DNA from 4 places in the Arthrobacter sp. Soil_N43 genome. Region 4 is predicted to be linked to each of the others. Evidence: riboswitches for the same ligand, from Rfam matches in the RefSeq annotation. Region 4 holds a riboswitch; each other region holds the start of a gene.
What was found. A riboswitch is a leader RNA that binds a small molecule or an ion and turns the genes downstream of it on or off. The one in region 4 is predicted to bind cyclic di-AMP.
Positions count from the first base shown of each region.

Region 1 (6,908 bases), on a different contig from region 4:
TCCGCCGCACCATGAAGCCGCTAGAACAGCTTTCCGAGGTTGCCACGCAGGTTTCACGCCTGCCCCTCGACGCCGGCGAAGTGGCACTGGCAGTCCGCGTCCCGCCGTCGAACTCCCATCCCGGAACCGAAGTGGGCAGCGTGGGGTACGCCCTCAACCTCATGCTGGACAACGTGTCCAACGCGCTGGAGGCCCGGCAGGAGAACGAAATGAAGGTCCGCCAGTTCGTGGCGGACGCTTCCCACGAACTCCGCACGCCGCTCACCGCCATCCGCGGGTACACCGAGCTGATGCGCATGACCGAGACCCTCACCCCGGACGGCCAGCGGTCCCTCGCCCGGGTGCAGAGCCAGTCCGAGCGGATGACCACGCTGGTGGAGGATCTGCTGCTGCTCGCCCGGCTCGACGAGGGCCAACCGCTCAAACTCGGTGACGTGGACCTGACCCAGCTGGTGATCGAGACCCTGAGTGATGAAAAAGTCATGGCTCCGGACCGCACCTGGCACCTGGAACTCCCGGACGAGCCGGTGGTGGTGCGCGGCGACGCCGCCCAGCTGCACCAGGTGCTGGTCAACCTGCTGTCGAATGCGCGCAAGCATACTGGTCCGGGCACCACGGTGGCCACCGGAGTCGCGAGGGCAGCGGACGGCACTGCGGCAATCACCGTGACTGACGACGGCGCGGGCATCCCGCCGGAGTTCGTGGACCGGGTTTTCGCGCGCTTCGCCCGCGCAGACGCGTCCCGCACGGTCCGGGTGCCGGCCGGAGCCGTCCCGGCCGGAGGAAGTCCAGTGGACCAGGCATCGGCCGAGGGAACCAGCGGGCTGGGCCTTTCGATCGTCCAGTCCATCATCGAAGCCCACGGGGGCACAGTGGCCGTGGCGTCGCGGCCCGGGCGGACCGAATTCACCGTACGCCTGCCCGTGCGGCCTGCCGCACAAGGCGACGCGCCGTCGTCGTGATGTCCGTTACCTAAATGTGACTTAAGCGTTGGCCTCCTGTACGGTCGATAGCGTGCGGCCATCATCTGGGCCGCATATCCGGATGGACGCCCAGCTCTGCCGCTTCCCGGATTCCGCTTGACCAGGCAGAGGCGGGGGAACCAGAGTCCCGGGCAATCCGCATCAGCCCTTGGGGTGAAGCCGACACGTGAATTTCCGTGCGGCCGGATGACCTCATCCGAACCCGACAGCTAACTCCGCAGGTGTTGAGAGGCAATCCACCATGTCTGATTTCAAGGTACAACCACGCCCTGATCGCGATCCCAAGTCCCGGCAGAAGATTTCACGCCACCGCGCCGAACCCGCACAGCCCGCATCAGCCTGGGCCCGTCTCACTGCAGACATCCCGTCGTTCGGCCGCCGCGCAGCCGTTGTCGCCACCGCCTGCGCCGTCCTTATCGGCGTCGGCGCGGCCGGCCAGGCTGCCGAGCAGGCCACTCCCCAGGCAACGTCCGAAGCGGCCCCTGCCGCCGCCGACGCTGGGCAGAAGCTCAACTTCGACAAGACGCTGATCTCCGCTTTGCCTGCCCCGACGGCTGCCCCGGTGGCACCCCAGTCGGTGGCCAAGCCGACGCCCAAGGCTGCTCCGAAGGCCGCCCCAAAGCCCGCGGCTGCCAAGCCCGCTGCCGCGCAGCCCAAGGCTGCGGCCGCCGCAAAGGCTGTTGCCCCGGCCAAGGTTGCCCCGGCCAAAGCCGCGGCCCCCAAGCCTGCAGCGCCTGTAGCAGTGGACGACCCGGCCGGCGCGCAGGCCTACGCCGCCAGCAAGCTGTCCTCGCACGGCTGGGCGGCAGACCAGATGCAATGCCTGAAGAAACTCTGGACCAAGGAGTCCGAGTGGCGCACCACCGCGACGAACCCCAGCAGCGGAGCCTATGGCGTGGTGCAGTCCCTGCCTGCCGAGAAAATGGCGAGTGCCGGAGCTGACTACCGCACCAACTACCGCACGCAGATCAACTGGGGCCTTGACTACATCGAGGAGCGCTACGGCTCCCCCTGCGCTGCACTGAACTTCCACTACGCCAACAACTGGTACTAAGCCGCCAGCCAGCTCTCCATGGCGGTGGCGGAGGCGGTTCGCCGCGCATATCTGCACCGCTTTGAATTTCCGAAGGGCCCTGGATCCCCGTGATCCCGGGCCCTTCGGCATCGGTGCGCCCTGCTGCAGGCGGGAAAGTGGTGCAGAAACGCGCCAGAGCGAAATGCGTCAGAGCAAGAAAGAAATGACGGGTCGGCCGTCCGGGCCGGCTTCCACCGAGGCTGACACCGCGGAGTAGTCCGGGATGTGCAGCACGCCGTCGGGCACCACCCCGGTATTCGGGCCCACCGCCACGGTCCGGATTCCGGCAGCCAGGCCGGCCGCGATCCCGGCTGGCGCGTCCTCGAAGACCACGGCATCCGCAGGTTCCACGCCCAGCAGCTCGGCGGCGCGCAGGTATCCCTCGGGATGCGGTTTGCCGCGGGTGACAAGGTCCGCCGTGACGGCAGTGGCCGGCATGGGCAGGCCCGCCGCACCCATGCGGACATCTGCCAGTATTCGGTCCGCTGAGGTCACCAGTGCCACCGCATCGCCGGGCAGGGCCCGCAGGAGTTCGGCAGCCCCCGGCAACGCGACGATGCCTTCGGTCCGGACCCGCTCCATTGCGCCGAGTTCGGCGGTGAGTGCCACAACATCCGCACCGGCGGGGGCAAACCGCCGCACGGTGTCCCCTGCCTGAACGCCGTGCGAAGTCCGCAGGATCTCTGCGATGTCGAGACCGTACCGCTCGGCAAACTCACCCCACACCTGCTCCACCACCGCCGTGGAATCAACCAGTGTGCCGTCCATGTCAAAGAGGGCGGCACGGGCGACCAGGGCAGTGGAGACGGATTCGGCAGGAAAGTTCATGCATCCATCCTGCCTCACGGCGGGGCAGCGGGACGTCTGCCGCTCAGCCGTTGGGCCTGCTGGCCATGTATTGCACGGCCCACTTGTTGCCGTCGGGATCGGCGAAGTAGACGAAGTGGCCCCAGTCCTGCACGTCCACGTCGCTGACGTCCACGCCGTTGGCCTTCAGCTGGTCGTGGGCTGCGTGGATGTCGCTGACCACGAGCTGGAGGCTGGGTGCGGTGCCCGGCGGGGCGTCGTTGAGGCCTTCGCCGATGGCAATCGAGCAGCCGGAGCCCGGAGGGGTCAGCTGGACGAAACGGATGCCGTCCATGGGCCTCTCGTCGTAATCGGCATTGAAGCCGACCTTGTTGACGTAGAAGTCCTTGGCGCGGTCCACGTCGGACACCGGGACGAAGACGAGTTCAAGTTTCCAGTCCATGGTGCACAGGCTAACCCGCGGGCGGAATGATAAGGAAGGGTCCGGGGCAGGTGGCCTGAGTCAGTGGGCGATGCCGTACAGCCGGTCGCCCGCGTCGCCCAGCCCGGGAACGATGTAGGACTTCTCGTTCAGTTTCTCGTCAATCGAGGCCAGCACGATGGTGACGTTGGCGTCGGACAGCTCTTCCTCAAGTTTGGCCAGGCCCTCCGGGGCGGCCAGCAGGCAGATGCACGTGACATCGGAAGCCCCGCGCCTGAAGAGGAACTTGATGGCCTCCCGCAGCGTGCCGCCGGTGGCGAGCATCGGGTCCAGAACGAAGATCTGCCGGTCCGTGAGGTTTTCCGGGAGCCGCTCGGCGTAGGTGATGATGTCCAGGGTTTCCTCGTCGCGGGCCATGCCAAGGAATCCGACCTCGGCCGTGGGGACCAGCTTGGTCATCCCTTCGAGCATGCCCAGGCCGGCCCGCAGGATCGGGACAACGAGGGGTGTGGGCTTGGTGAATGCTGTGCCCACCGTGGAGGAAACGGGGGTCTCAATGGTGACAGGCTCGGTGCGGACGTCGCGGGTTGCCTCATAGGCGAGGAGGGTGACGAGCTCCTCGGTCAGTTGACGGAAGACCGGTGACGGTGTGTTCTTATCCCGCAGGACGGTGAGCTTGTGGGCGACCAGCGGGTGGTCCACGACGAGAGTTCGCATGGGTCAAAACTATCACCCGGAGGAGGGCTCCCCGCCGCGGCTTCCGCCACCTGCGGCAGCACCGCCGCGGCCGTTCTCCGGGTCGCCTGTACCTACGTCGGAAGACGCTTTGTCCGACAGATGGGCCGGGTGCTCGAAGGTCGGCGCCGGACCTGCATGCTCACGGCGCCGGATGACGTGGAACAGCCTGTGGGCCATGATCACAATGCCCACCCACGCGAACCCCAGCAGCCACGCCGCCATCACATCCGTCATCCAGTGGTGCCCCAGGAACACCCGGCTCAGGCCCATCGCGATGATGAACAACACACCCACCGTGATGACGGACGCACGGATCAGGTTTTTCTGCGTTTGCAGGCACATCAGGTACACCACGACGCCGATCACCACCGTCGTGTTGAGGGTGTGTCCGCTCGGAAAAGACGGCGAAAACTCGAAGGGCGGAACGGCGTCAATGTGGTCCGGACGGACCCGCCCCATGAGCGTCTTGCTCACAGTCGTGGCGGTGATTGATACCGCCGCCGCGCCGCCCACCAGGATGAGCGGCCGCCAGCTGCGGCTGACATAGGTCAGCCAGGCGACGAGGATGCTCGCCAGAATGGGCATGCCGATGCCGCCGCCGATGTTGGTGAACGCCGTGACGGCAGCATCCAGGCCGGGATTTCGGTATTGCTTGGCCATCTCAAGGGCAGGCTGGTCCAGGCCGGCAACGCCATCCTTGGCCACAACGCTCTGGTAGACCTCGGCTCCGAGCAGCGCCATGGTGATCACCAGGAAGCCGCCCACTATGAGCGTGATCCACAGCGCCGCGTACGGGCCGAGCCACCGGCCAAACCGATCATTCAGGGATTTCATTTTCTCTCCCGGCCACGCGCTGTCCGAAGCTAAGTACCCTTCGAAACTATCATTGAGCCATGGCACCGGCAGATCCGCAACACCTCGAATGGATGGGCCTTGCCCTCGAAGAAGCCCGGCGGGCGCTGGCCACCGAGGATGTGCCCATCGGCGCCGTCGTCATCGGTCCCGACGGCGCGGTGCTGGGATCCGGACGGAACGAACGGGAGGCGCTGGGTGACCCCACCGCCCACGCCGAAGTCGTCGCCATCCGGGAGGCTGCCGCCCGGCTCCGCGAGCGGTCTGTGCGCCAGGGCGGCCGCGGCGACGGCTGGCGGCTCGAGGACTGCACCCTGGTGGTGACACTGGAACCCTGTGCCATGTGTGCAGGTGCGATCGTGCTGGCGAGGATTCACCGCGTGGTGTTCGGTGCCTGGGATGAGAAGGCGGGGGCAGCGGGCTCCGTATTCGACATCCTCCGTGAGCGCCGCCTCAACCATTGGGTTGAGGTCTACGGGGGCGTCCAGGAAGAGGAATGCGGTGCCGTACTGCGGGAATTCTTCGCCGCCCACCGGGGTGCGACGCGCCTGTGAGCCCCTAAACCCTGTAAGCCTCCCTAACCGCGGCCGCCGGCAGCGTCCAGCGCGTCGACCCTCTCCTGCCGGGACGCCGGCGAGTCCAGGCTGTAGGAGCGGAAATCACCGAGGTCCTCCTGGATCCAGGCCTCCACCTCAGCGATGCGGCGTGCAACAGCCGGCGTGGGGCCGTCGAAGAGCCAGTGCGCGATCCGCGCCTTGCCGGGATCGTACTGCCACAGCCCGATGATGCGTCCGCGGTCCAGGATGGGGTGGTCCGGGAGGTCCGCCTGCAGCGCCAGCGTGGAATTCAGCACCTTCCGGCCTTTGTCTGCCTCGGCGAACAGGTCAGCAGAGTTCCGCCGCTGCAGCACGAGGGAGTCAGTTCCTGCCAGCAGTTGGATCTGCTCCTTCTCCGGCGCCGTGAACCGGCTGAGGCGGTCGACGTCGTCGGGCAGCATCCACAGGGGCCCGCCACTTAAGGTGGGAACCTCGACGGCGCCGGTGGCGGCCAGCGCCGCTTTGCTCTGGGCGACGGTGAAGCCGCTGAACCACTGGGACTGCCCAAGGGTGGCGCCGCCGGTCCAGCCCAGGTAGCGGCGGATCAGCTCCGCCCGGGCGTCCTCGGGGCCGAGCGTGCTGCGCGGCAATCCCCAGGGGGTGTAGGTGTAGCGCTGCTGGTCCAGGCGGCCGTTGACGGGAACCCGGCGGATCCGGCCGTCCGCCTGCAGCAGTCCCAGGGCCGTGGGCAAGGTGGTGGACGCGCCTTTTTTCCTGCCCTCCTCGCCAAGGCTCCGGACGGATTCACCCAGTTCGTCCCTGAGTTGCTTGGGGTCCATGGGGCCTTCGGCTTCAGAGAGCACGTGCAGGATCTGTTCCTCGAGCAGGGTGATCTCGCCGCGGTCCACGCCCAGCCGGGCCAGGACCCTGAAGGCCTCCTCGGCGTTCCTGCCCAGGCTCAGTGCCCAGGCGAAGTCTTCCCGGCCCAGGACGTAGGCGCAGCCCCGCGCCGTGGGAAGCTCATGGATCTTCAGGTCCAGCACGTCCTGGTCCACTTGGTCGCGGCGGATGCCGGCCCGCGCAAAGAGCGTGAGGTACGGGTTGGCGCCGCCCACCGAGCGCGCCCACCCGGCGCGGGCGAGCACCTCTTCGGACGTGGCGCCGGCGAGGCTGCCGTCCAGCCCCTGTTTGTGCCAAGCCCACGCACGGAGCAGCCCGGGCGTGAGCCGTTCAGCCTGGGGGCCGTCGGCGCCGACGCTGTCAGGGGTCGAGACGTGGGTAGTCATGCGCTCATTGTCCACCGGCATCCCGGAGCCAGGAATGCCCGGGCTGCGGTGTAGCTCCGCCTATGACGTCCAGCACGCACCGGGCGGTCGCATCCCAGCCCGGCAGCCGTTCCCTGCCGGCGAGCGCCGCCCGGCGCCACGCGGCCTGCCGCTCCGGCGAGGTGAGCCAGCTCCGCAGCGTTTCGGCGAGCGGGGCCGGGTCCGAGTCAA
Region 1 is NZ_JBDGML010000084.1:94,905-101,812, reverse strand. It holds gene AC3A3W_RS09920 (HAMP domain-containing sensor histidine kinase) at 1-962, shown strand, start outside; cyclic di-AMP (ydaO/yuaA leader) riboswitch at 1,057-1,219, shown strand; gene AC3A3W_RS09915 (aggregation-promoting factor C-terminal-like domain-containing protein) at 1,225-2,037, shown strand; gene AC3A3W_RS09910 (HAD-IA family hydrolase) at 2,206-2,886, opposite strand; gene AC3A3W_RS09905 (VOC family protein) at 2,930-3,307, opposite strand; gene upp (uracil phosphoribosyltransferase) at 3,368-4,003, opposite strand; gene AC3A3W_RS09895 (phosphatase PAP2 family protein) at 4,016-4,858, opposite strand; gene AC3A3W_RS09890 (nucleoside deaminase) at 4,918-5,430, shown strand; gene AC3A3W_RS09885 (DNA glycosylase AlkZ-like family protein) at 5,454-6,698, opposite strand; gene AC3A3W_RS09880 (glycosyltransferase family 4 protein) at 6,703-6,908, opposite strand, start outside.
Region 1: another riboswitch for cyclic di-AMP. It lies ahead of AC3A3W_RS09915 (aggregation-promoting factor C-terminal-like domain-containing protein); the one in region 4 lies ahead of AC3A3W_RS04610 (C40 family peptidase).

Region 2 (6,908 bases), on a different contig from region 4:
GTAGACGTCCAGGATCACCCGTGAACGCGCCGACTGAAGGAGCGGCAGCACGCAGAAGATGATCACAGACACGGCCAGGACGACCGTTGCCCAACCATGGGACTTTGATAGCACCAGCCCAATAATGAACAGCCCCATTCCGAGGCCCTGCGCCGGATAGAGCCACCACGGCGAACCGACAAAAGGTCCCAGGGCCCGCTGGGAATCGGATACTGCCGTCAATGCCTGCCGCGCTTCCTCGGGGGAGGGGCGTCTCTCGCTATCGCTTGTCATGCCCTCAAACCTAGACTTTCCGCTGTGGAAACACGAGACTTTCCGCTGGAGAAACACTAAACTTTCCAATTCGGAAAGATCTTGGGCTTGTTGGCGCCCAACCTTCCGGTTGGTTGGTAAAGTTGCACCATGACGACGAGAGACGCGATCCTCAGCGGCGCACTGGAACTCCTCAATTCCGGGGGGACGGTCTCCTTGGAGACGGCTGCCCGTCATGTGGGGTTGAGTAAGCCGGGCGTGATGCACCACTTCCGCACTAAGGAAGCGCTAATGCTCGCACTCGTGGACAGGGTGGCGGAGGGCTGGAACCAGGAGTTATCCCGGCGTCTCGGGAGCGCGGTGGAGGACGCGCCGGTGGCGCTGCGGTTGCGCACGTACTTGGAGTGGTGCCTGACCGGGGACTTCGACGAGGCGGACCTGGTGATGCTCTCCGACCCGCGGTTGCGGCGGCCCCTGCTGGCCCGGTGGGTGGAACGCATGGCGGTGTGGGTTGAAGTCCCGGAGGACCTGCCCCTGGAGCAGCGGGCCTCCCTGACCGCAGTGCGGCTCATCGCGGAAGGTGCCTGGTTCGCGGCCGCTACTGACGTCTTTCCTCCCGATCCCGAGCTCAGGGCTGGCATCCGGGCCATCACCCAACGACTGCTGAAGGACTGACCATGACGAAATGGCTATTGCTGGCTGGGGCGATCGCCAGTGAGGTGATCGCTTCGCTGTGCCTGAAAGCCGCACTGGAGAATCCCGTTCTCTTTGTCATCGTGGGCGCGGGGTATGTGGCCGCCTTCGGTTTGCTGGGCGCTGTTCTGCGCCAGGGCCTGGCCCTGGGTGTGGCCTACGGCATCTGGGCCGCTGCGGGTGTGGCCCTGACCGCCCTGCTCGCCGCCGTGCTTTTCGGTGAGCCCCTGACCCCGGTGATGCTCGCCGGCATCACATTGGTCATCGGCGGAGTGCTGTGCGTCGAACTGGGATCCCGCGGAGCACCAGTGAAAGAGGAGATCGCCCGATGATGTGGCTTTTTTTGACCGGAGCGATCCTTACCGAAGTCACAGCCACGTTGTCCCTTCGCCTCGTGTCGGAAGGGAAGAAGATCTGGTACGTGGCCGTGGGAACCGGCTACCTGCTGGCGTTCACCTTCCTGACCCTGACCCTGGCTCAGGGGATGAGCCTGGGAGTGGCCTACGGTATCTGGTCTGCCGCCGGCGTCGCCCTGACAGCCGTTGCCAGCAGGGTCCTCTTCAAAGAACCGCTCACGCTCGTCATGATCCTTGGCCTCGGCCTTATCATGGGCGGTGTGCTGCTCATCGAACTCGGCGCCGCCCACTAAACACCACCAGAAGCGAATATTCGCACGCCCGTGGCTGGTGAGCCGCCAGCCGGTGCGATACTGGTCAGCACAACGGGTGGGAATTCGGGGGTTGGGGAATGGTCCTGGACACGGCAACACTGCGGGTTGCCTTCGCGGTGCTGGCGTTCGCGTTGGGTCTCCTTTTCTACTTCTCCGCCTTCCGCAGCACCCGCTCCCCGTACAGCGCGTGGTGGTGCGTTGCCCTGCTCCTGTTTCTTTCCGGTTCCGCCTGTTTTCTCCTCAACGGCACGCCGCACCAGTGGTGGGCCAACACGCTGGGAAATATTCTGCTGGTTGCCGGGGCCGGGAGCGCCTGGGCCGGTGCCCGTTCGCTGCGGACGCCGCGGTATAACTTCTGGCCTCTCGGCACCATTCCTGCCGTGGCAGGCGTAGCTGCAGCACTCGACGATCCCGGCTCCAACGTGTGGGCCGGGGGCGCCGTTTTCCTGGCATCGATGTCACTGATGATTGGCCTCACGTCACGCGAACTGTGGCGGCTGGAGCCCGGGTACACGCGGGTCCGCATTCCGATGGCCACCGCGGCAGCCGGCGTTTCACTGTTTTACCTGCTCCGGTTGATCGTCTTTATCGCTGCAGGCCCGGACAGCCCAACGTTCGTGACCTACTTCGGTTCCGCCGTGACCACCCTGGTTACCATGGTGCTCCTGGCGGTCGTCTCCTTCAGCATGGCCGGGCTCAGCACGGAGCAGCACACCCGGGCGCTGACAACCGTCGCCAGCCAGGACGGGCTCACCGGCCTGCTCAACAGGTCCGCATTTATGGAAATGGCGTCCCAGCAGCTCCGCCGCGGCAGGGGCAACAAGAGTGGCGGAGCGCTGATCCTCGCGGACCTGGATCACTTCAAGGCCATCAATGACACCCACGGGCACGCCGCGGGCGACCTGGCGCTCCAGGCCTTCGCCGACGCCTGCCGCGCAACGGTGCGCTCCACGGACCTCGTAGGGAGGTACGGCGGCGAGGAGTTCATCGTGTTTGCTCCCGGCGCGAGCCCCTACTCCGCTGAAATCATCGTCAAAGAAATCAGCCGACGGCTCGCCGAGCGATCGATTCCCGGTGTGCCGAAAATGCCCACCGTCAGCTACGGCATATCTGTCGTGGACGCCGGGGTGCTCAGCCTGGACGAGCCGATTGCCGCCGCTGACGCCGCGCTCTACGAGGCCAAATCCCTCGGGCGGAACCGGGCGGTTTTGGGCTAGCCAGCAAGAAGCCGGTGCCCCGCTGCCCCCAAGGCAGCGGAACACCGGCTTCGGCGTTATCAGGCTTCTGCGCTATTAGGCGCCGGCACGCACGAACGTGACGGGGCCCGTGGCGGTCAGCCAAGACAGCGGGTGAACCACGGTCTCGTTGACGCCGTTCATGCCGCCGCTGAGTACCTTGCCGTTGCCCACGAAGATTCCAACGTGGCCGGACTGGACCACCATGTCACCGGGTTGGGGGGTGGACACGACTTTGCCGTAGTTCATGAACTGCATCGGGGCAAGGTCGCCCACACGGATGCCGGAGGCGCCGAGCGCCTTTTCCACCATCGCGGTGCAGTCCTGGGTGATGCCCACCTGGGCGTAGGCGGCCGAAACCATCGAGGCGTTGACGCCGCCGGCGGCCGCCGCGGGAGCCTTCGCGGGTGCCGGTGCGGACTGCACTGTGATCTTTGGGGCAGGCGCGGCCACGGGCGCCGGGGCCGCAACGGGAGCCTTGGCAGCCACAGGCGCGGCAGCGGCCCGCGGGGCCGCCGGTACAGCCGGCTTTTCGACGACGGGCGCCTCCACCACGGGGGCCGGGGTGGACTTCATAGCGGGACGCTCGAAGGCGATCTTGACGCTGGAGCTGGCGCTCAGGGGAGCCTGTACCTGGCTGGCGGCCTGGGGTGCTGATGCCGGGGCGGCGGCCTTCTGGGCCGGCGCGTTGGCGGCGTTCGCTGCCATGCTGCCGGTGAAGGCGAGTCCGGATGCCGCGAGGATCACGGCGGCCTGGCGTCCCAGTCCTCCGGCGTTGGCCGTGGCGGCACGCGACGCGGAAACGAACGGATTCGAACGGCCAGCCGCTGCGCGGCGGGCACGGGTAAAGCGTGACGACATGAAGGAGCCTCTCCCATGCCTGCGAGGTGAGCTGTCGGATTCGGATGGGAGACACCCGGCCGCGTGCCCTGACCGGAGTCAGGAACTTCGCGGCTTCACCCCAAGGCCCATTTGTGTGGGCCAAAAATTGGTTTCCCCGTCTCTGCCGTGCATGGTCTGTTATCGGATCCCGGGCCACGGCAGAGTTAGGCAATCAGCGCGGGAATGCCCTCCTCGGTGAGGAAGGCACGCTTTCCACGGTACGGGAGCCCGCCTCAAAAGTCACATTAAGGTAACGGAGGCGTGTCGCGGCGCACGGGACGGGATGTTTCTGCATGCCCCTGTCCGCCTTCTACTTCTTCGTCTGGCGGTACCGCTCGATTTGCTTTAGCCGCCGCAGGAGGCTGTCCCGCCGCGGGTGCGGAACGGCGTCGGGCTCCTCGGCGGTGAGGTCGATGTGCTTCGTCCCGTACTGCCAGAGGAGGAGGTCATCGAGCAGCCGGTCCGGGCCGGGGGAGTAGCGGTGGTCCAGGGCCTTGCGGACCTCGGTGATCCTGTTGGCGCTGAGCAGCCCGGCGAGCTGGACTGTCTGGTTCAGGCCGTGGGCCGCCATGAGTTCGGCTGCCCATCCCCAGTCGTCATCCACCTTGCGGTCCACGTGCGGAAGCAGCGTCCGCCAGACGTCGCGGATGCGGTTGGGGGTGAGCGGCGCAGCCCCTTCACCGTCCATATCCCAATAGCCGCGGACCTCCTCATAACGCTCGTGCAGGTCAGCGAAGGCGCTCTCCACGGTTTCCAGCATGGCGGCCGTGGCTGTGAACTGGCGGTCGAAATGCGGAGTCCAGGCCCGCGGATCCTCCGCCTTGAAGCGGATGTCGTGCTCGATCTCGCTCCATGCGTGCGCGAACACCGTGCGGATCTGGCATTCGAAAAAGTAGCTGCCGTTCGGCTGCGCCTCGGGGTTGAAGACCTGCTGGTACTCCTTGACCGCCTCGTTCTGGATGGTCCGCAGGATCAGGTGGCGGCTGGAGTAGCCGTACGTCCCGGACTCGATGGAGCCGATGTCCTTCTCACGGTCTCCGCGGCAGTCGAACAACTGGCGCTGCCGCTTGATGAGGTTGGCCACCACCGCATTTTCCGCGGGAAGCTTGGTGATGACGCGGACGCCCACCATGTCATTGAGCGTGCGGAACGGGTCGGGGAACTTCAGGACCCGGGGGCCACCCGGTTCCAGGGGTTCCTCGGTCCGGGAGATTTTCTCCCGGAAGGAGTCCACGGTCTTGGTGCGGCCGGTCACGAACAGCGGCGTGACCTCCGTGTCCTTGAGCATGGTCCGGAGGATCTGCAGGACTTCCCGGGTGACAAGCTTCAGGGCAGGCCGGACGCGCTCATAGAGTTCCACGTTTTCCTGCACGGAGTCGCGCTGACCGACGTCCAGGCGATCCCAGTTGCTTGCCATGGTTCCAAACTATCAAGGGCGTGTGACAGCCGCCGGTGCGACACCGCCCGGTGCCACCTCGTCTCCTCCCTTCCGCCCGGCGGGAGCAGCGTCCCTGTAGGCTCGGCATATGGCTGATGTGCGCCGTCGGACCCTGCTGTCCTCTGGACCGCTGGGCACCACGGCAGTGGTGATGCCGGAGGCGCTCGCTGCCTCCTGCCCACCCGGGACCTTAGGAGGATGCAGTGAAGCGGCAGAAGTACCAGTACGGTGACCACCCCAGCCAGTGGGGCGAGCTCTTCCTGCCGGAAACGCCGCCAGCATCCTCATCCCGGAACGGCAGGCGCCCGGCAACCCGGGGCGTGGTGGTGGTCATCCACGGCGGCTACTGGCGCTCGCAGTACGGAGCGGAGCTGGGCGAGCCGCTGGCGAAAGACCTCGCGGCCCACGGAATGGCGGCCTGGAACCTGGAATATCGCCGGGCAGGCAACGGCGGCGGTTGGCCGCACACCTTTGAGGACGTGTTGGCCGGGATCGACAGGCTCCGCGGAGTCGCTGAAGAGCACGGTCTGGACCTGGCCCGGGTGGTGGCGCTGGGACACTCCGCGGGCGGCCACCTCGCCGTCTGGGCAGCAGGACGGGACCGGCTGGCCGGGCTGGGAACCCCGGACGCTGACCGGCAGGTGGAACGGAACCTCAACGGCGAGGCCGTGCACCTGACGGGAGTAGTGAGCCAGTCCGGACTGCTCAACCTCGCCCAGGCAGACTGGCTGGACCTCAGCAACGGGGCCGTCAGCAACCTCATGGGCGGCTCGTCCGGGAAGTACCCCAAGCGCCACAAGTATGCGGACCCCATGAGCGCGGTTCCGCTGGATGTGCCGGTCTACGCCGTGCACGGACTCGAGGACAGCACCGTTCCGATGAGCCAGTCCGAGGCGTATGCCGCAGCGGCGCGGGCTGCCGGGGCGCCGGTCCAGATGGTCAAGGTTCCGGGCGACCACTTCGCGCTCATCGACCCGAAGGCCTCGTCCTACCGGAAGTGCCGCGAGCTCGTGCAGGAGCTGCTGGCGACCTAGGGGGCCGCCGGCGTGAGCGGCTGCGCCTCCACCCAGAACACGGGAACTCCATCGACGTCCGTTCGTTGCAATGTCATGGGGTCGATGGTAAATCCGCTGCGGGGAGCCGCCGGGCAGCGGCACACGATCCTGCCCAATGTGCTGCCGTGGGTCCCGCGGACCTCCGGAGGTAAGTACACTTACTATCAGTGCAGGTCCGGCTGATTGGCCGGCCAGTGGGTCGTTTTACGGCCCGTTCCGGTCTCCGGTTGCTACGGCCTCCGGCATGCGGGACTCTAGTAGCTGGGGGTTGGGGTAGTTTTGTATATTACGATCACCGGTTTCACTAGGAGAAATATATGGGTGAATCCAACAGGTGGTGGACAACATGATTTGGCTCCGTAAATTGGCGCGTGCCACGACAGTCCTGACCACCCCGTTGGCGCCGGAGGACATTCTCGCGCTTTTTAATCCCGTCTTTTCGGCCCGTCAGCTTCGCGGCGTGGTCACCAAGGTGGTCCCTGAAACGGCAGACTCCGCCACCATCCACTTCCGCCCGGGCCGCGGCTGGAAGGCCCACAAGGCCGGCCAGTGGGCACGGATCGGCGTGGAGCTCGACGGCGTGCGCCACTGGCGCTCGTATTCGCTCAGCGCTCCCGCCGGACAGGACCCTGCTATCACGGTCAGCGACGTCGGTGCTGTCTCGGGCGTCCTCGTCCGGGACA
Region 2 is NZ_JBDGML010000071.1:28,962-35,869, reverse strand. It holds gene AC3A3W_RS07245 (hypothetical protein) at 1-273, opposite strand, end outside; gene AC3A3W_RS07240 (TetR/AcrR family transcriptional regulator) at 403-927, shown strand; gene AC3A3W_RS07235 (DMT family transporter) at 930-1,277, shown strand; gene AC3A3W_RS07230 (DMT family transporter) at 1,274-1,594, shown strand; gene AC3A3W_RS07225 (GGDEF domain-containing protein) at 1,693-2,832, shown strand; gene AC3A3W_RS07220 (NlpC/P60 family protein) at 2,908-3,711, opposite strand; cyclic di-AMP (ydaO/yuaA leader) riboswitch at 3,720-3,903, opposite strand; gene AC3A3W_RS07215 (GTP pyrophosphokinase) at 4,043-5,149, opposite strand; gene AC3A3W_RS07210 (alpha/beta hydrolase) at 5,374-6,204, shown strand; gene AC3A3W_RS07205 (ferredoxin reductase) at 6,572-6,908, shown strand, end outside.
Region 2: another riboswitch for cyclic di-AMP. It lies ahead of AC3A3W_RS07220 (NlpC/P60 family protein); the one in region 4 lies ahead of AC3A3W_RS04610 (C40 family peptidase).

Region 3 (6,908 bases), on a different contig from region 4:
CGGCTGACGAGGGTGCACCCCAAACCGGTGCACCCCTGGACGGCGCGTCCGAACCAACCGCTGGCACCACGGAGGAGAAGGACGAGCCGGAGGCTTCCCCGGAGGGGTCCACAGAGGATTCCGACGGCGGCCCGGATGATGCCCCAACAGACGCCGACGCGGAGACCCCCGGACGGGGCTAAGTACGCGTTTCGGCCGTCCGGGACCGGGCGCCTCTGGGCGGACGCTAATGTCCACCTTCAGAACGTCGAACGGCGCCGTCCGGGACACGAGTCCGGACGACGCCGTCGAAAGCTGACGCTGCCTGCGGCAGCGGTGCGCGGGGAGACTATTTCTTCAGCTCGCCCACCACGTAGTCGATGCACTCCAGGAGGGCCGAGACGTCCGCCGGCTCGATCGCCACGAAGGTTGCGATGCGGAGCTGGTTGCGTCCCAGTTTGCGGTACGGCTCCGTGTCCACGATGCCGTTGGCGCGCAGTACCTTGGCGATGGCGGCGGCATCGATGGAGTCGTCAAAGTCGATCGTGGCGATGACGTTGGAGCGTTCCGCGGCGTTGGCGACGAACGGCGTGGCGAACTCGGAGGCCTCGGCCCACTTGTAAATGCGGCCCGCGGAGTCAGCGGTGCGGCCGGCGGCGAAGTCGAGGCCGCCATTGGCGTTGAGCCATTGCACCTGGGCGTCGAGGGTCACCAGGGTGGCCAGCGCCGGGGTGTTGTAGGTCTGGTTCAGCCTGGAGTTGTCGATCGCCGTCTGCAGGTCCAGGAAGTCCGGGATCCACCGGCCGCTGGCCTTGATCCGGGCGGCGCGCTCCAGCGCGGCGGGGGAGAAGAGACCAAGCCACAGGCCGCCGTCGGAAGCGAAGTTCTTCTGCGGCGCGAAGTAGTAGACGTCGGTCTCGGCGACGTCGACGTCCAGCCCGCCGGCGGCGGACGTGGCGTCCACGAGGACGAGGGAACCGGCGTCGGCGCCGTTCACGCGCTTGACCGGGGCCGCAACACCGGTGCTCGTCTCGTTCTGCGGCCAGGCGTAGGTGTCGACTCCTGCCTCGGCCTGCGGTTCGGGGCACGTTCCCGGCTCGGACTTGATGATGCTGGAGTCGGAAAGGAACGGTGCCTTGTTGGTGGCCGCGGCAAACTTCGATCCGAACTCGCCGAAGGAGAGGTGCTGCGCCTTTTGCTCCACCAGGCCGAAACTCGCCACGTCCCAGAAAGCTGTAGAGCCGCCCACGCCGAGGACCACTTCGTAGCCCTCGGGAACGCGGAAGAACGTGCTGAGGCCCTCACGGACCGAGCCGACAAGGTTCTTCACCGGCGCTTGGCGGTGGGACGTGCCCAGGAGCGTCGTGGCGGCCGCGGACAGCGCCTCGACCTGCTCGGGCCTGACCTTGGACGGTCCGGCGCCGAACCGTCCGTCCTTGGGCAGGAGGTTTGCTGGGATAGTGATGCTGGACTCGCTCACAGGGGCTCCAATTCTCGGCATGGACATGCGGATCGGCGGGGACAGGGGTGACCGGCGGTCAGGTGTGGCCGCCCGCGAAGGCCCCTTTTATTCTGCCTGAGACGCGGAAATCCCGGGAACCGCGGCCGTCACAGTCCAGTCATTGAGACGACAGGGCACCGTCACCCGAATTATCTGGAGTAATTCAAAATAGGCTAAGCTTTTGGTGGACGTACGGGCGGAACGCCGGTGTTGCTCCGCCGTCGGATTGCGGCCGCGGCAGCTGGAAGCCGGGCCGCGCCAGGCGGGTGGCCCGCGGTACGGTGGGACGGACGCAAGTACTGTGCTCGAGGAGCTGAGCTGAATGACGGATCTGATCGATACCACGGAGATGTATCTTCGGACCATTTTGGAGCTTGAAGAAGAGAACATCGTGGCGCTGCGTGCCCGCATCGCCGAACGCCTCCGCCATTCCGGCCCCACTGTCTCCCAGACCGTCGGCCGGATGGAGCGGGACGGGCTGGTGGTGGTTTCCGGCGACCGGCACCTGGAGCTGACGGAGACAGGGCGCAAGCGCGCCACCGAAGTCATGCGCAAGCACCGGTTGGCCGAGCGGCTGCTCGCAGATGTCATTGGCCTGGATTGGGCCTACGTTCACGACGAGGCGTGCCGGTGGGAACACGTGATGAGCGAACGCGTGGAGCGCAGGATTTACGAACTGCTGGACCACCCCACCGAATCGCCCTATGGCAACCCGATTCCAGGGCTGGCTGCGTTGGGTGGCGAGCCGTCACGGGCGTTCACCGACGGCGTCATGAACCTGCTGGATGCCATGGCCGGATACGGCCCGGATTCCCGGGTCACCGTCAGCAGGCTCGCAGAGCCGATCCAGGTCGAGCCCGAACTCCTGTTGCAGCTGGACGAGGGTGGAATCCGCCCGGGTGCGACGGTTTCCCTGGAGCGCGTGGGGGAGTACATTTCCGTCCGCGTCCCGGGCATCGAAGGCGCCCTTGAGTTGCCGCCCGAGGTCGCCGCCCACGTGTTTGTGCGGGTGGCCTGAGCCACATCCGCATGTGAGTTGTCCGACATCAGCTGGCAGGATGCCCCACAACTTGTGCACAGCCAAGATAACGGAATTATTACTGCGACCTTTAATCACCTATAGTTAAGTCGCAGCGCCGATACTAAAGCGTTACCTGATCCGGAGCCGAACTCTGCCAGCGGATCAGTCGCTCGAATCACCTTCTGGCAGAGGCGGAGGAACCACAACTGGCCGTCGAAAGACGGCCTTGGGGTGAAGTCCGCAGCAGCAAGCCTCCTTCCACAGTCGGAATCTCCTTGGATACCCCTGTGCCGAAAAAGCTTGCCTTGCGGACCGGGTCGATGAACTCTCTGACCCGAATCCGACAGCTAACTTCGCAGGCTATCCAGAGAGGAACCGTTCTTGACCATGCAGAATGCCCGGGGCCGCCGCCGCGCTACCGGTCCCGCTGCGGAGCCCCGCACGACCGTAGCGGTCGCCGCCGAGCGACCCCGCGATGCGCAGCGTCAAGCGCGGAATCACCGCAGTCCCTTCCGCCAAGTCGCGGACTTCGCCGCTGCCAGCGGAGTTGGCCAGAAGGTCGGCGTGGCCCTGGCCGCCTCGGGCCTCCTGCTGACCGTCACGGTCCCCGCCACCAGCCCCGTCATGGCCACGGCGGACCAGAGCGCCACAGCCGGTGCCGCAGCCCCCCAGCCTCAGGTTTCCGCAGAAGCGGCAGCCAAGATTGACTTCAGCCGCACCTCCGTGTCGACGGCCGGCGATCCGGACGGCAAGCTCAAGCAGCTCCTGAGCGCCCAGTCCGCCGGGAGCATCAGCCGCGCAGCTTCAATCGGCAGCCTTGGCATGCCGTTGACCACCATGGTCAAGTCCTCGCCCTTCGGATACCGCGTGAGCCCGATCACTGGTGGCGCGGGAGAATTCCACCGCGGCCAGGACTTTGCGGCCCAGTGCGGAACAGAGGTGTTCGCAGCGGCCAGCGGCACGGTCACATTTGCAGGCTGGCACGAGTACGGCGGTGGCAACAGAGTGGTCATCGATCACGGTAACGGCCTCGAAACCACGTACAACCATTTGTCGTCATCAAGCGTCCAGGTTGGCCAGAAGGTCACCCGGGGCGATGCGGTGGCACTTAGCGGGACTACCGGCGCATCCACCGGCTGCCACCTCCACTTTGAGGTGATGGTCAACGGAGAAGTCGTTGATCCCGAAGGCTGGCTCTAAACAAAGCCGATGGTGAGCTCCCACATTCCTGTGACATGCCGTGACCTGAATGTGACATTCGCTTCCAACTGCTGTACCGTCTAAACCGCGTCAACTTTTCCGAAGTTGACGCCCTCGAGTGGATTGCCTAACTCTGCCACCGCTCAAGGTCCGTTCGCATTACATCGTCTGGCAGGGGCGGGGGAACCAATTTTGGTCTTCGCAAGAAGACCTTGGGGTTAAGTCGCAAAGCTTCCCAGGAAGCGGCGTGGCCGGGTGACTCCCATCCGAATCCGACAGCTCACCTCGTAGGCATTGGGAGAGGCTACCTTCGTGTCTTCACGCCACAATCTTGCGCGCCACCGTGCGCAAACGGTTCGTAAGAACCCGCTGGACTCCGTGTCCAAGGCAGTAAGCGCCAATGCAGGCACAGTAGGTCGTCAGGCAGCAGTCATTGCGGCCGCTTCAGGTCTCGTCCTGAGCGTCGGCATGCCGGCCAACGCATCCGATGCCAACATCGGCGTTTCCGCCTCCGCTGAGTCCGGATCCCAGGCGACACAGCTTGCTGTGACCGCCGCGCCCACCGCAACCGTCTCGTTCGAGCGTCCTGCCGTCACCACCGAGGCAGCCCCCGTAATCGAGACCGTCGCTCCGCAGTCGAGCGATGACAGTGCCAGCCCCGAAGCCGCTGTTGAAACCATCGCGACCAAGGCCGGGAAGCTGGTTGATGCTGCAGGCTCGGGTGCAACGTCAGGCCTCGCGGGCATCGCCTACACCGGCATCGGCAGCCCGTACGTCTGGGGTGGCACCACTCCCGGCGGCTGGGACTGCTCCGGCTTCACCCAGTGGGTCTACGCACAGGCGGGCATCAGCATTCCGCGCGTCAACGCGTGGACGGCCATGAAGCCCACCGCGACTCCCGCTCCCGGTGACCTGGTCATGCAGAACGGCGGTGCGCACGTCGGCATCTACGTTGGCAACGGCATGATGATCAGCGCGCTGAATCCCTCGCAGGGCACCATCCTGCACGCAGTGTCCGCCACGGGCACGTCTTCGTTCTACACCCTTCGCTAAGAACACCATTCGAGACGATTCGGCGTACCCCCAAGACGCCGGCGCGTCGCTAAACCGCGGCCTGCTACAGCGGGCTGCGGAACACGAAAGAGAGAAACCATGACTACACGTGCGACCATTGCACGCCACCGCGCCGAGGTCACCAAGACCAACTCGCTGTCCGTCATTGCCAAGGCTGTCGGCGACAACGCCGGCGGCGTGGGCCGTCAGGCTGCTGTTATCGCTGCTGCCTCCGGACTCGTTCTGACCAGCGGCATTGCCGCTAACGCCGCCGAGACCAACGTTCAGCGCGATTCGGCTTCCACGTCCACCCTGGAAGTCCAGTCCCTCGCTTCGGCGCCGATTTCGGCTGCATCAAGCATCGCCATCTCCTACGAGAAGCCGGCCGTCTCCACCACTCCGGCCCCCGTCGTTGAAGCGCCCAAGCCGGTCGTCAACGTCCAGGAAGCCGCGCCCGCCGTCGAGGCTCCGGCCGTGGAAGCCCCTGCGGCTCCGGCAGTCCAGGCCACCGCCGCCGTCGAGGCTGCACCTGCTGCCAACACGTCCTCGGCCAGCGGCAAGGGAGCTTCGATTGCCGCTGCTGCCTACGCCCAGCTGGGTGTTGCACAGGACTGCACCGCACTGGCCACGAACTCGCTGGCCGCTGTGGGCATCAACTACCACGGCTGGCCGGCAGGTTACCTGTCCCTCGGCCGCACCGTCAGCGCTGCCGAAGCCAAGCCGGGCGACCTCGCCTACTACGAAAACGGCGGCATGGGCCTGGCCCACATCGCTGTCTACGTGGGCAACGGCCAGGCCGTGCACGGTGGCTGGAACGGCGGAACCACCTCCCTGTTCAGCGTGAACGTGGGCTCCGGCCCGGTCTTCATCCGCGTCGGCGGCTAAGACACAAGCCAAGGCTTAAAAAGGACCCCTGCCCCTGCGGCAGGGGTCCTTTTGTCTCCCATCAGCGCTGCTGTAACGCCGACACGCCGTGGCCGAATGTTTGGCCGATTCGTCGATATGCGCTAAGAGTGTTTACTCTTGTGGTGTCGATCCATAGCCCGGACATGCAGAGGGCAGCCGGCCCTCGCGCCTCTGCCGGGTGCGGCCGTGAAGAGGTATGCGCATGCGCACGCTCGTTCTGAATGCTGGATATGAACCGCTGGCGGTTGTGACCTTCCGCCGGGCGCTGGTCCTTGTGCTCACAGGAAAAGCCAGTGTGGTTGCCGAAGGTGACGATCCCGTCGTGGGACCGAAGGACATCATGGGCCGCCCGTCCGTGATCCTCCTCAACCGTTATATCCGGCCGCGCTACAACATGGTCACCGCAGTGAGCCGGCGCGGGGTGCTGCGCAGGGACGGCCACCGGTGCGCGTACTGCGGCAAGGCAGCCCACACCATAGACCATGTCCAGCCAAAATCCCGGGGCGGTGCGGACTCCTGGGAAAACCTCGTGGCGGCCTGCCTCCGGTGCAACAACGTCAAGGGTGACCACACTCCGGCGGAAATGGGCTGGAAGTTGCGTTTCGTCCCGGCGCCGCCCGTTGGCACCATCTGGCAAATCAAGGAACTGGAGAAGCCGACCCCGGCATGGGATCCCTTCCTGCTTCCGGAGACGGCCGCCTGACGCCTGCGCACTACGCTTGGTATGTGTACTTTGACGCAATAATCCTGGCCGGCGGCCGCTCTTCGCGGCTCGGCGGCTCGCCCAAGGCCGAACTGACCTACGACGGCGAGACCCTGCTTCACCGGTCGATCAAGGCCGCCCGTGGTGCCCGCCGTCTCGTCGTCGTGGGGCCCCCATTCCGCGGCCTTCCCCCTGACGTGTTGAGCTGCCGTGAGGATCCGCCCTTCGCCGGGCCGGCCGCGGCGATAGCAGCAGGCCTGGCGCGGCTATGCGCCGCGGACGGGACACCGGCCGGCCACCCCGAGGGTCCTCCCGGCGTTCCCGTTGCCCAGCCTCACACTGACGCCGATGGCTATGTTCTTGTTCTGGCGTGTGACATGCCCCGCGCGGCTGAGGCCGTGGGAGCCCTTCTGCAAGCCATCCACGCCGGCAAGGGCAGGGACGGCGCGGGCAGGGACGGCGCCATGGCTGCTTCCGGCGACGGGCGGCGCCAGCCGTTGGCAGCCTTTTACCGCACGGCTGCACTGCAACGCGCCGTGGCGGAT
Region 3 is NZ_JBDGML010000092.1:44,942-51,849, forward strand. It holds gene AC3A3W_RS11150 (DUF3027 domain-containing protein) at 1-182, shown strand, start outside; gene serC (phosphoserine transaminase) at 329-1,459, opposite strand; gene AC3A3W_RS11160 (iron-dependent transcriptional repressor DtxR) at 1,803-2,498, shown strand; cyclic di-AMP (ydaO/yuaA leader) riboswitch at 2,659-2,878, shown strand; gene AC3A3W_RS11165 (M23 family metallopeptidase) at 2,883-3,701, shown strand; cyclic di-AMP (ydaO/yuaA leader) riboswitch at 3,840-4,009, shown strand; gene AC3A3W_RS11170 (C40 family peptidase) at 4,080-4,754, shown strand; gene AC3A3W_RS11175 (NlpC/P60 family protein) at 4,854-5,639, shown strand; gene AC3A3W_RS11180 (HNH endonuclease) at 5,863-6,363, shown strand; gene mobA (molybdenum cofactor guanylyltransferase) at 6,387-6,908, shown strand, end outside.
Region 3: another riboswitch for cyclic di-AMP. It lies ahead of AC3A3W_RS11165 (M23 family metallopeptidase); the one in region 4 lies ahead of AC3A3W_RS04610 (C40 family peptidase).

Region 4 (6,908 bases):
TGCCGCAGGTGCGGCTTGTTCTGGATACAGGCCGGGCATCGGGGCATTTGCAGCAGCTGTTCCCGAATGATTTCCAATCGTTCGAGATCGATCCGAAGAAACGACCCTTCAAGAAAGCTGCCCCGCCCGGAGGCATGCTGGACGATGGACGCCGCGGCGTAGCTGGCGGCCAGGTCGGCCGCGAACAGCGGGAGTGCCGTGACCATAGGAGCGCCCTGCAGTCCGCTCTTGTAGTAGAGGTAGTCCAGCCTGAGGGATCGGGCGGATTCGTCCATCGTGTCGTAGTCGTGGAAGCATCCGGTGTAGCCAGGCCTGAAGAGAGGACCCACGACAATCTCGGCACCGTCGGCATAGACGGCGTGCCAGGGACGGTCGGTCACCAGGGCCGCTTCGTTGGCATCGAAAAAGAGCGACATATTGGGCGTGTCGGATGCCACGATGGTCAGGTCGGCGTCCTCGAATGTCTCAGCCGAAACGTCTGTGGTCACTGCGGCTGTAAGACCGATGTCTGCAAGCTGGTCCCGGAGGCGGGAGGCGATCTTTCCTGTGCCGACGAGGTTTATGGATTTGGTGAGCAGATCCGCGACATTCTCGACGTTCATTCCCACTGTCAGGAATGAGTAGACGGCGTCTTGTTCTGAGACAACGACCTTCTGTTCGATGAGTGAGCGGGTCATTTCCTGCAGGGCCTCCGGGTCGGCAGTCATGGACCCATGCGCATCCGCGATCGTGGACGGCAGCGTGAATGCCTGCACCAGGTCCCCGAGTATTGCGCGGCGGGCATCGTCCTTGAGCCGACGCGAAGTCTTGGACCTGCTTCCGAACTTGATGACGATCTCATCGTCGGAACTCCTGATGACCTGCAGGGACGGATTGACGACGTAGGAAGACTCTTCGGGCGTGGTGATGGTCATGATTCTCCTTGGCGGAATAGTGGGAATGGTGGAACTACCAGCGGGAGTGCCGGAAGTCGCCGTGGGCCACCGCAGCGACGGTGCACACGATGATGAAGAGGCTGGTTGCGGTTGTGAGGCTGTTCCATAGCATCAGCTGACCGGAGGCCAGCCCGCCGACAGCGACGATCAGGGATAGGCAGCTGTACGCCATCGACGAGACGGCCCCGGTCCATTTGCGCATCAGCAGCCAGACGAATGACGAGGCAACCCAGCACCCGGCGACGATGTGGGCGCCGAGCTGGATTTCGGGCAAACCGGTCCATCCTCCGGTCAGGGCGGCTATGAGCAGGACCAGCCATTGGATAAGTTTTAGGCCAAGGAACGCGAGGGCTGTCTTCCAAGCCCAGGATCCGACCAGGACGCCGGCTGTCCGGTTCGCCTTCCTGTCGATTGATTGGTGGACGCTCACGTCGCTTCCCCCCTTTATGCGCCCGGTCAGGGGAAGGGAAGGGGGTCGGTGGTGAGGTCGGCGAATCCCAGCGGATCGTCGGACACGCCGAGGATGCGGCGGATGTCCCTGTATCGATCATGTCCGAGCATCGGCATGTTGGGCGGGAAGGCGGGAACCAGTTCGGGAATGATCACTTTCCGAAGCCGCACTTTGCTGAAGGTGGAGGGCGTGAAATCGAACGCCACCGGGTTGAGCCCGTATTTCCGGCAGAGCGCCAAGGCCTGTTGCAGGGAGGCCTCATCGTCGTCACTCTCCCAGGCCGGAAGCGAAGAGAGCTTGACGACCCGCTGGTCTGCGGGCCTGAAGTACCAATCCAGCTTCGCTTGATTGGCAGCGAAGCCATAGTACGGAACGACCTGGATGAAATTGTCGAAGTCTTTTGGCTCGGCATTTTCGCTGATGCCGAACATCCTCTGGTACCCGCCTGTCAGCTCCCACGACGGGGCCAAGGCCGGGATCCGCACCATGCGCTCCGCCTGGACAAGTTCGGACACCGCGCTGCGCATGGCTTCTTCAATATCCATCCCCACGCCGCCGCCAGCCAGATAGCCGTTTTCGGGGACGGTTTCATCCACGGCAATCACGGTGACGACAGCGACGTCGGAGATGTCCAGGATGTGGCTGAAAAACACCAGCTTGACCCCAGAGCGGGATGCGGAATCAATCCATTCTTTCAGTTTGGGGTTGCGGAATTCGCGGTCCAGTTCAATTCGCGCCGGCGGTATGCGGGCATACCAGCTGAGGTTGATGGCGTCGCGCTCGATAAGTTCGAGAATTCCGTGGTGGAGGGCCCGGGCGTCCGTGACATGCGTAGCCAGGCCTCCCGACGTGGAGAATCCGATTCTCGTTTCCTCGAACTGCATGACGTAGAAGAGATGCACGAGCTGTTCCGGAACCCAGGTCGTCTCGCCGTCGTGCAGTCCCTCACCAGCCACCCACGCCAGTTCTGTGTCAGGCTCCCAAGGGTCGCAAAGGAAACCCGGTTCAGAAAGCTGTTCGTCAGCACAAAGCCGCAGGCTTTCCGGGCCGATGGCGCGCAAACCCAACGCCTGCAGCTGCCGGTATGACGCCCGCCGTTGCCGATCGGGCGGGGCAATCTGCAGAGAACTCAGGCTCCCCAGCATGCGTTCGACGCCCTCTCCCAGGGTCGACGCAACTGTGTCAAAGAGGGTCAGCCCTTTACCGCCTCCATAGATCTCCCTGTCGAGACCGGCGGACGCCCCGCTCAGCCCCAGCATCCTCGACAGCGTGTGGTCCAGGGACATGGGCGTTGCTGACCCTTGGTAGCCGCCGATGCCGATCCCTGGCCTGAGAACCATGAGCAGATTCCGGATTTGTCCGAAGGGGGAATATACGGCGGTGAGATCGCGCAGCGCATCTGCGTCGTGGCCGGCCATCCGCGGCGGTATCCACGGAACTTTAGAGTTGTATTCGTCGACGCGCATTTTGTCCCCCTGGATGAATTGTTCAGTTGCTGGAGCGTTTGGTGAGATAGAGGCCGAGGAACCCGATGGCTGCTGCCACGGGTATTACGAGGAGCGCCTTCACAAAGGTCCCCTCGGGTATCTCGGCGGAGGTGTAGACACCGGTCAACAAGTCAAACCAGTGACGCAGCGGATTGAATTCGGTGATGGTCTGCAGCCACGCCGGCAGTCCTTCCAGCGGTGCTGCGGCTCCGGATCCGAAGAACATGATGAAGAAGAGTGCGGCGCTAATGGCCTGGGTGGTCCTGGATCCCACGTTGAGACTCCCCAGAAAGTAGCCCACGGAGCACAGCCACGCCAGCAACATAAGGTTGAGAGCGATGAATTCCGGGGAAATTATCTCTATTCGAAGGCCGTGAGCGAATCCGACTACAGCAATTATCAAAGCTGATGCCGAGGCAACAAGGAGCAGCATTGCGCCAATAATTGCCAAGGCGAAAATGACGCCGGGGAGGGGAAGCGCACGGTATCTTCGATCAACGCCGCGTGCCCTCAGTTCGGCAAAGTAGACCGGCATTCCCATGACAAGCAAATTCGCACCAACTGTCCCGATGAGAGTCGGAAACATGACATCAATAAACTTGACGCCAGGCTCAATGTGCTCATTTGCATATGGCGCACCGATGAAAAAGTAAATCACCATGGGGAAAGCCAAACTGAAGAAAATCGCGACCGGCTCCCGGAGAAGCAGCAATGTCTCCTGCCGAAACCATACGAACACCATTCTGAATGCCGATCCTGGCTTTGGTAGAGAAATTACTCCCGCGTCGTCGGAGGTTTTCGCCTGACTCATTACGCGGCTTCTTTCTTCGAAAAGAGGAAAAGGTCCTCCAGCCGGACGGGTCCACTCAGGATGTCCATCGCGCCGTATGCGGCCCCCAGACTCTCCCGGAGCAAGTCGATCCTCTCGCGGGCGCCGATGACCACCGTTTGGGCACCCGCGTTCACTGCAGGCAGCCGGGCTTCTCTGATCAGGGCCAGTGCCCCCTGCGGAGGATCCGTGATCCTCAGCCTCCAATCACCGCCGGCAGCTTCAAGGATGTCGGCGACCCGCCCGGAAAGGACTACCTCGCCTTCACGAAGAACTATGACGCGGTCGGCAAAGGCCTCGGCCTCCGCTAAGTCGTGGGTGCTGGCCAAGATCCCGTGGCCTGCTCTGGCAAGGGACTTCAGAAGAGTCCACAGTTCGGATCTGCCTTCCGGGTCGAGTCCGCTGGTGGGCTCATCCAACACCAGCAGCGGAGACCGGCCGATGCAGGCAAGGGCGACATCAAGCCGTCTCTGCTGGCCTCCGGAAAGTCTGTCAACGAAGGCGGATCTCTTGTTCGTGAGACCTACGGCTTCAAGGAGCTCAGATTGGTCTCGGGGGGCGGAATAGAGCGAACCGGCAGCGCGCAGGGCTTCATGGACCTTGAGCCTGTTGGGGAGTCCGGACTGCTGCAACTGCACCCCCACGGCAAAACGGTGCGGGCCTCCCGGGCGGACATGAAGGCCGTCAATCACGGCCGAGCCCGCCGTGGGCTTCCGTAGGCCGATCAGCATTTCCATTGTCGTCGTTTTGCCGGACCCATTCGGGCCTACCAGGACCACAATTTCGCCGGCATGAACCCGGAATGAAACATCTCTAACGGCTTTATGATCCCGATATGACTTGGCCAGGTTCCTGCATTCACCTATGACCTTCAATTGCTCCCCCATGCTGCGCGGTTCGGACTAGACGGGAGTGCGCACCAAGACCCCGGATATTCCGCGTGTGCGCACTCCCGCCGACAAAGGATTAGAAAACGCTCCAGCTGAATATGTTGAACCAGCACCAGCAGCAGCATGAACAACACCAGCCGCCAGGTGCTACCACCCCTTCAGCAGCAAAATGTTTTTCTTCAACCCGATCGATAGTAGTCAGCACAACGGTTTCCCCCCTTCCCCGCGTCCTGTGTGATTAACACACATGCTGAAGATAGCAAGAGGCGATTGATTTGGGAATAAAAACGATGGATAAAATATTGCGGGTTTTTTTCTACAGTGTGGTTAAAAGGCGGGCGGAGGAATAACGCCGTCGTCGACCGTCAGCTGGTGGCAGCGACGCTTGTCGGGTAGCCGCCTGGTCAACGACCTGTCCCACTGCCGCGAGCAGGCCGGCAGAGCCCAATGCCACAGCTGCCGTTACCAAAATGTGACTTTGATGCGTGGGTGGGTTAGCCTTTACCGGTGCCCCGGTTCCATGCGGGGCATTCCCGGGCAGAATGCCGAGCCCTGCCGCTGACCGGGATCCGTTCGCAAATACATCTGGCAGGGACGGGGGAACCACCTCTTTACCGGCCTTGGCATCCAAGGCCTTGGGGTTAAGTCCAGGCGCTCCGTTTTACGGAGGCAGGACCGGGTGACCTCCCACCCGAACCCGACAGCTCACCCCGCAGGCATGGGAGAGGCAATCCACCATGTCACGTAAGTCCATGTCAGCGCGCCACCGCGCCACCCCCACGACGTCCATCGCCCTGCAGGGCCTTTCGTATTCCCTCAAATCCAACGCTGCGTCCATAGCCAAGCCGGCAGCAGCAGCCGCCGCGGCATCCGGGCTGCTCTTCGGCGTGGGGGCACCCGCACATGCCGGTGCCTACGCCCCGGAGACACCCGGCACCACCAGCGCCCAGGTACAGGCCGCACCCCAGGCCCCGGCCGTACCCAGCCCGGCACCCGCTGCAGGGTCCGGCGTGGCAGGAGCATCACACACCGTCGCACCCGGCGACACACTGGGAGCGATCGCGGCACGCCACGGCGTTGCCCTTGATGCAGTACTCGCAGAGAACGGCCTCTCGCTGGCCTCGGTAATTTACCCCGGCGACCAGATCCTGATCCCAGGGCCAGGCCAGCCAGCAGCTGTACCGCAGGCACCCGCCGTCCCGGCAACGCCACAGGCAGCCCCTCCGGCCGCTCCGGCAGCAGCACCGTCCGGCATGGGAATCTACACCGCATCCTCGTCGGTCACGCCCGCGCCGGCTGCAGCTCCCGCCAGCGGCGTCGGCGCCGCCCTGGTGGCTTCGGCCCGGGCGCAACTGGGTGCCACGCAGGACTGCACCATCCTGGCGGAGCAGGCCCTGCGCTCCGTCGGCAAGTCGGTGGGAGACCTCGCTCCCCTGCAGTTCCACCAGTACGGCACGCCGGTGTCCGCCCCGCAGCCCGGCGACCTGATGATCCGCGCCGGACACGTCGGGATCTACATCGGCGGCGGCCAGGCCATCAGCAGTGGCATGAACGGCGTCAACGAAACCATCGTCCACCCGGCCTCCTGGCTCGGCGGCTCCACGTTCGTGCGGGTCAACGCCTAACCGAGGTCCGAGTACGCATACGACAGTGGCAGGTGCAGCGGCACCTGCCACTGTCGTATGTCTATGGCTGCACACTGGCCCACAGCGGGGCCCGTCCGCCCATTGATGCGATGACCGTCTTCATCCGCACCACTCCATGCGTCAACATCAGTTGACGCATTTTTCGTCCCACTCTCCTCCCTGCCTTTCCCGCTTGCGGCTCAGTCCTCCTTCATAATTGCTAGTGAGAATCATTTGCATTTATGCTGACGAGCGAGACACGCACATTGACGACGGAGAAGGAACCCAACATGTTCTGGCGACGAATGAAGGTGGCGGGCGCATCGCTCGCCACTGTTTTGATGATGGCGGGTTGCGCCGGGCAGGGTGCACCAAGCAGCCAGGCGCCGGAGCGGCCAGTGAAAGTGGTAGGGCCATTTGAGCTTCACAGCCTGGACCCGTCAACGGCCGGTGGCTTCTTCACTCGCCTGCAGGTCGCCGAGACCCTGGTTGATGCTGATACACGCGGCAACCTCCAGCCGGGGCTGGCGACCCGCTGGGATGCTTCTGCAGACGGCCTCTCGTGGCGGTTCACGATCCGTCCGGATGCCCACTTCCACGATGGAACGGCGGTGACCGCAGATGCCGCCGCTTCCGCGCTGCAGAAGGCCCGGGCGAAAGGCGGAACGCCGCTGTCCACCGCCCCCGTCAC
Region 4 is NZ_JBDGML010000056.1:839-7,746, reverse strand. It holds gene AC3A3W_RS04635 (TOMM precursor leader peptide-binding protein) at 1-914, opposite strand, end outside; gene AC3A3W_RS04630 (hypothetical protein) at 949-1,365, opposite strand; gene AC3A3W_RS04625 (YcaO-like family protein) at 1,392-2,852, opposite strand; gene AC3A3W_RS04620 (ABC transporter permease) at 2,875-3,684, opposite strand; gene AC3A3W_RS04615 (ABC transporter ATP-binding protein) at 3,684-4,589, opposite strand; cyclic di-AMP (ydaO/yuaA leader) riboswitch at 5,152-5,324, shown strand; gene AC3A3W_RS04610 (C40 family peptidase) at 5,330-6,217, shown strand; gene AC3A3W_RS04605 (ABC transporter substrate-binding protein) at 6,508-6,908, shown strand, end outside.